Linked DNA regions of Pararhizobium capsulatum DSM 1112. The protein of the gene in region 2 interacts with the protein of the main gene of each other region in a pairwise test. Links are inferred from orthologs where the notes say so. Each region holds a gene or a part of one and is shown on either strand. Other genes may lie near its edges. The genes, in order: QO002_RS01435 and sfsA.

Region 1 (3,321 bases), 2.1 Mb from region 2 along the record:
TGTCCGGCGCGGCCCACATCTTCTCGATGTTGTAGAACTCGCGGATTTCCGGACGGAAAACGTGGACGATGATATCGCCGCCGTCGATCAGGACCCAGTCACCGGTTTCCAGACCTTCGACGCGGGCATTGCCTAGCCCTTCGTCCTTAAGATCAGAAATCAGATGGTCCGCAATCGCCGTCACATGCCTGTTGGACCGCCCCGAGACCACAACCATGTAGTCCCCAAGCGCCGATTTTCCGGCAATGTTGATGGTGACAATATCTTCCGCTTTCGAGTCCTCAAGACTTGTGAGGACCAGGTGAAGAGCACGTTCGGCAACATCGCTGCTTTGAACCGTGCTGTGCGGGAAAATGCGTGTGACACTTCCCTTCGCGTGTGCTGTTGTCAGGGACTTTTTCCTTTCCAGTTGAACAGAACAGGCACTACGACTCGTTTTGTCAGACGAACCGTCACACCAAATGTAGTCATCAATGCCTTAACGTTTCAAGACATGAGAAATAAATGATGGATTGTTCCCACGTTTTTGAAGCAAAGGGCAACGGCGAATCGTGCCCTGCTTAATCCGCCTTTGCCCTGAGCGCCGTGGAGCTTAAAGGTGAGCGTGGACCATGGATGAAGGTCCAGGCAGGTGCTGCGCGCGATGCAAGGCTTGCGGCATCGTCTTCGTCGATCCGCGCATACTCGAAGGTTTTGGCCATTTTTGACGAGAGATAGGCCAAGGTCGCTCCCGGCCGGTCGATGACGGCGATCGGATATGTCTTGGCGATCGCCTGCCAGTCCTGCCAGAGATGGAAGCTCTTCAGATTGTCCGCCCCCATGATCCAGACGAAGCGCACACCGCGATTTTTTTGTCGCACTTTTTCCAGGGTGCGCGCGGTGTAGCTCTGCCCCAGCGCCTGCTCGAACGCAGTAATCTTGATGCGGGGGTCGTGGGCAATCTTTTCGCAGAGGGCAATGCGTTCGGAAAGTGGCGCCAGCTGGTTGCGGCTTTTCAGCGGATTGCCCGGCGTCACCATCCACCACAGCTGATCGAGCTTCAATCGGCGCAGCGCAATATCGGCCACCAGCTCGTGGCCGGCATGGGGCGGATTAAAGGAGCCGCCAAACAACCCGACGCGCATGCCCGGCTCGACATGCGGCATCTTCAGATAGGCAGGGTTGACGCCGGTTTCATTCACTTAGGGGCGAACCTGACCATTACCGCGCACCCGGTACTTGAAGGATGTCAACTGCTCGACGCCGACCGGCCCGCGGGCATGCATCTTGCCGGTTGCAATGCCGATCTCGCCGCCCATACCGAACTCGCCGCCATCGGCGAACTGGGTCGAGGCGTTGTGCACGAGGATGGCGGAATCGATCTCGGCAAAGAACCGCTCGACGACGTCAGGATCTTCCGCAATGACCGCCTCCGTATGGGAGGAAGACCATTTGCATATGTGCTCGATCGCGCCTGACACCCCATCAACCAGCGCAACCGAGATGATGGCATCAAGATATTCCGTCGCCCAATCCTCTTCCGTGGCAGCGATCAGGCCGGGCATCATGGCGCGCAGTTCTTCGCAGGCTCGGATTTCGCAGCCCGCTTCAATCAGCGCCGTGAGCAGCGGCATGACAAACCGATCCTTGGCCGCGCGATCGATCAGCAAAGTCTCGGCCGCACCGCAAATGCCGGTACGCCGCATCTTGGCATTGATGACAATCTTCTTCGCCATCTCCACGTCAGCGGACGTATCGACATAGACGTGGCAGACACCCTCAAGATGGGCAAAGACCGGCACCCGCGCCTCGTTCTGCACGCGTGCCACAAGGCTCTTGCCGCCACGGGGTACGATCACGTCGATCATTCCGCCAAGTCCCGTCAGCATGGCACCAACCGCTGAGCGATCTGCCACCGGCACCATCTGGATCGCGTGCTCTGGAAGCCCGGCATCCCTCAAGCCTTGCACCAGGCAGGCATGGATAGCCTGTGATGAATTGAGGCTGTCGGAACCGCCACGCAGAATCACGGCATTGCCGGCTTTCAGGCACAGCGCGCCAGCATCGGCTGTCACATTCGGACGACTCTCATAGATCACGCCGATTACACCGAGCGGCGTGCGAACGCGCTCGATATGCAGACCGTTCGGCCGGTCCCATTCCGAAATGATATGGCCGACCGGATCTGGCAGGTCTGCAATGGCGCGGATTGCATTGGCCATGTCGAGCACACGATTTTCCGTGAGTGTCAGGCGATCGAGGAAGGAGGCGGCTACACCCGTCTCACGGGCATTTTCAAGATCAAGCGCATTGGCGGCAAGGATCTCGTCCTTGCGGGCGACGATCGCACTTGCCATGCTGACGAGAGCGGCATGCTTGCGCTCGGCCGAGGCGATGGCCAATGGCCGGCTGGCAGCGCGCGCCTGACGGCCGATGACGGCCATGATTTCTTGGATTTCTTTTTTGCGTGCATCGTCAAGCATGTGCGTCACTCCTCTCCGGCTCGGCCTCCCGCCTGGCCGCCGTCATTACCATGTCGTCCCGATGAACCATGGCCGAACGCCCGGCATAACCGAGAATCGCGGCAATCTCCGCCGATTTGCGGCCCGCAATCTGGCGGGCTTCATCGGCATCATAGCCGGCAAGCCCGCGCGCGATCTCGCGGCCTTCCGATCCGATGATCGCAATGGTATCGCCGCGGCTGAACGAACCTGTCACCTGCCGCACGCCCGCCGGAAGCAGGCTCTTGCCGGAACCAAGTGCATTTTCCGCACCGGCATCGATCACGATGCTGCCCGCCGGCAACAGTTGCCCCGCAATCCAGGTTTTTCGCGCGGTTACGGGGAAAGCCGAAGGTGCAAACCAAGACGACCGCGCACCCTCGACGATTGCCTGCAGGGGACGATCCGTCTTGCCGGAGGCAATGATCATCGCGCAACCGGCGACCGTTGCGATCTTGCCGGCGTCGATCTTGGTGCGCATGCCGCCACGCGACAATTCGGAGGCCGCACCGCCCGCCATCGCCTCGATCTCGGCGGTAATGGCAGGAATGGTTTCGAGAAAACGCGCTTCGGGATCGAGATGCGGCGGCGCCGTATAGAGCCCGTCAATATCCGACAGCAGCACCAGCAGATCCGCGCCCGTCATGGTCGCGACGCGCGCGGCCAGACGATCATTATCGCCATAGCGGATTTCCGAGGTGGCGACCGTATCGTTTTCGTTGATAATCGGCACCGCACCGATCTTCAGAAGCTGGCTGATGGTGGCGCGCGCATTGAGATACCGGCGGCGTTCTTCAGTGTCGCCTAGCGTCAACAGGATCTGGCCTGCCACGATAGCGTC
Region 2 (3,073 bases):
AAGTCGTTGCCCAGAACGACGTTTGCCAGGTGCTGCAATATGATGGATCGACCGCGACGGTACTCAAGCGCCCTCTCCTTATCTGCCCGCCTTGGATCAACAAGTTCTACGTGCTCGACCTCAACCCGGAAAAATCCTTCATCCGCTGGGCGGTAGAACAGGGACATACCGTCTTCGTGATTTCCTGGGTCAACCCTGACGCGCGTCATGCGAATAAGGATTGGGAAGCCTATGCGCAGGAAGGCGTCGGTTTCGCGCTCGATACGATCAATAAGGCGACGGGTGAGGATGAAGTAAACGCGATCGGTTACTGCGTCGGCGGCACTTTGCTCGCTGCTACGCTGGCCTTGCATGCGCAGGAAGGCGATACCCGCATTCGATCGGCGACGTTGTTCACAACCCAGGTCGATTTTACCCATGCCGGCGACCTCAAGGTCTTCGTCGATGCCGACCAGATTGCACTGCTTGAACAGCGCATGAAGGAAACGGGCTACCTCGATGGTTCGAAAATGGCGACGGCTTTCAACATGCTGCGCGCCTCCGATCTGATCTGGCCGTACTTCGTCAACAACTACCTGAAAGGCCAGGAACCGCCGCCCTTCGACCTGCTCTACTGGAACTCCGATTCCACCCGCATGCCGGCGGCCAACCATTCCTTTTACCTGCGCAATTGCTATCTGGAGAACAAGCTTACGCAGGGTGAGATGGTCGTGGCCGGAAAACGCCTGTCCCTCGGTGACGTCAAAATCCCGATCTACAATCTCGCAGCCAAGGAAGACCACATTGCTCCGGCAAAGTCGGTCTTTGTAGGCAGCGGCTTCTTTGGGGGCGACGTGACCTATGTCATGTCGGGCTCCGGCCACATCGCCGGCGTCGTCAATCCCCCCGCCAAGGGAAAATACCAGTTCTGGACGGGTGGCAAGCCAACCGGTGAATTCGAGGACTGGGTGAAGTCCGCCGAAGAAACGCCCGGCTCCTGGTGGCCGCACTGGCATAACTGGATCGAGAACCTGGATAAGACCCGAGTACCGGCACGGCACACTGGTGGTTCTCTGAATTCCATTGAGGATGCTCCCGGCTCCTATGTGCGCGTTCGTGCCTGAAGCAGCGGTCGGCCGGATTTCCAAGGCATGAATTTCGAAAGCCCGCTCGTTCCGGCCACGCTCATCCAACGCTACAAGCGTTTTCTGTTCGATGCCCTTCTCGAAGATGGGCGAACGATCACCGGTTTCTGCCCGAACACCGGCTCGATGCGCGGCCTGACGACGCCGGGTTCGCGCATATGGCTTTCGGAGCATGCCAGTCCTACCCGCAAATATCAGCATATGCTGGAACTGGTGGAGGTCGATGGCGTGGCAATCGGTATCAATACCGGCCTTCCCAACAAGCTTGCCGAAGAGGCGGTCCGGGCCGGGCTGGTCGGCAATCTCGCAGACTATCCGGTGCTGCAGCGGGAACAGCGATACGGCAAGAATTCGCGGATCGACTTCCTGTTGTCGGATCCCGCCGATGGACGGCGCTGTTATGTCGAGGTCAAGAACGTGCATTTCAGCCGCACGCCTGGCTTGGCTGAATTTCCCGACAGCCCCACCGCTCGAGGAGCGAAACATCTGGAAGAACTGGGCGACATGGTGGCAGAGGGTCATCGCGGTGTGATGATCTACCTCGTGCAGCGCGCCGATTGCGACCGCCTGCGCATCTGCGACGATCTCGACCCGAACTATGCGCGGGCGTTCAAGAGAGCACAGGCACGTGGCGTCGAGGCTTTCGCACTGCGTTGTCGCGTTTCGGCGACGCAAATCGTTGCGGATAGCTTGATCGCCATGGACGAAACAGGCCCGGCCGGTTTATGACATCAGGCAAAGACAACTGAAAGCTTTAGAGCATGGTCACCTACATCGAGGCCGAATCTGCGCCTTATAAAAACACCGGCGTCATCCGCCTCTACACGCCTGAAGATTTCGCCGGCATCAAGCGCGCCTGTCAGTTGACCGCGCTTTGTCTCGATGAACTGGCAAGCCGCGTTCAGCCGGGCGTCACGACCGACGAGATCGACCGTTTCGTCTTCGATTTCGGGATGGATCACGGCGCCCTGCCCGCGACCTTGAACTATCGCGGCTATACCAAGTCCTCCTGTACCTCGATCAATCACGTCGTCTGCCACGGCATTCCCAACGACAAGCCGCTACGCGACGGTGATGTGGTCAATATCGACGTGACCTATATCATCAATGGATGGCATGGCGATTCCAGCCGCATGTATCCGGTGGGCGAGATCAAACGCGCAGCCGAGCGCTTGCTCGAAGTCACCTACGAATGCCTGATGCTTGGGATTGCGGCGGTAAAGCCCGGCGCACGCACGGGCGCCATAGGAGAAGCAATCCAGACCTATGCGGAAACCGAGCGGTGCTCGGTCGTGCGCGACTTCTGCGGCCATGGCGTCGGCCGGCTTTTCCACGACGCGCCGAATATCCTGCATTATGGCCGAGCCAATGAAGGCCCGGAAATGCGCGAGGGCATGATCTTCACCATCGAGCCGATGATCAATCTTGGCCGCCCGCATGTGAAGGTGCTGGCTGACGGCTGGACGGCCGTCACCCGCGATCGTTCGCTTTCGGCTCAATACGAGCACTGCGTGGGCGTCACCGCCACTGGCTGCGAGATTTTTACCCTCTCTCCAAGTGGTCTCGACCGTCCAGGCCTTCCCCCTTTGAGCGCAGCATGAAGAAAACTCCCGTTCCGCCGGGCCAAAGCAATTGGCAACCGCCGGAGCAGGCGGGATTCTTCAGCGAGCAGCAGGGCCAAGGCTCCGGTCTCGCAGGCTCATCGGACTTGGCTCACTACCACGGTCATCGGGAGAGGCTGCGCAACCGGTTTCGGGATGGCGGCGATGGATCGCTGGCCGACTATGAAATTCTTGAACTGCTGTTGTTTCGTCTGATCCCACGGCGGGATACGAAGCCGATCGTAAAGGCGCTTCTCGATCGCTTCGGTACCCTCTCCGGCGTGTTTGGCGCGCAACCTGCCCTGCTGCAGGAGGTTAAAGGCATCGGTGAAGCCGTTGCGCTCGACC

What was found.
Region 1: the proteins of sfsA (region 2) and QO002_RS01435 interact in binary tests that used the Escherichia coli proteins (3 or more experiments, as listed by UniProt). The link is inferred for Pararhizobium capsulatum DSM 1112 from one-to-one orthologs.

The regions. Positions count from the first base shown.
Region 1 is NZ_JAUSVF010000001.1:306,243-309,563, forward strand. Bases 323-3,321 are described here. They hold QO002_RS01435 (glutamate-5-semialdehyde dehydrogenase), read right to left. Parts: upstream 2,463-3,321; coding sequence 1,182-2,462; downstream 323-1,181. Other genes in these bases: rsfS (ribosome silencing factor), read right to left, coding at 323-409; QO002_RS01430 (nicotinate-nucleotide adenylyltransferase), read right to left, coding at 561-1,145; proB (glutamate 5-kinase), read right to left, coding at 2,455-3,321. Also shown: more of rsfS, read right to left, coding at 1-322. UniProt on the Escherichia coli protein: Catalyzes the NADPH-dependent reduction of L-glutamate 5-phosphate into L-glutamate 5-semialdehyde and phosphate. The product spontaneously undergoes cyclization to form 1-pyrroline-5-carboxylate.
Region 2 is NZ_JAUSVF010000001.1:2,388,604-2,391,676, reverse strand. What follows is about bases 241-2,991. They hold sfsA (DNA/RNA nuclease SfsA), read left to right. Parts: upstream 241-1,130; coding sequence 1,131-1,853; downstream 1,854-2,991. Other genes in these bases: radC (RadC family protein), read left to right, coding at 2,722-2,991; map (type I methionyl aminopeptidase), read left to right, coding at 1,886-2,725; phaC (poly(3-hydroxyalkanoate) polymerase subunit PhaC), read left to right, coding at 241-1,103. Also shown: more of phaC, read left to right, coding at 1-240; more of radC, read left to right, coding at 2,992-3,073. UniProt on the Escherichia coli protein: Binds to DNA non-specifically. Could be a regulatory factor involved in maltose metabolism.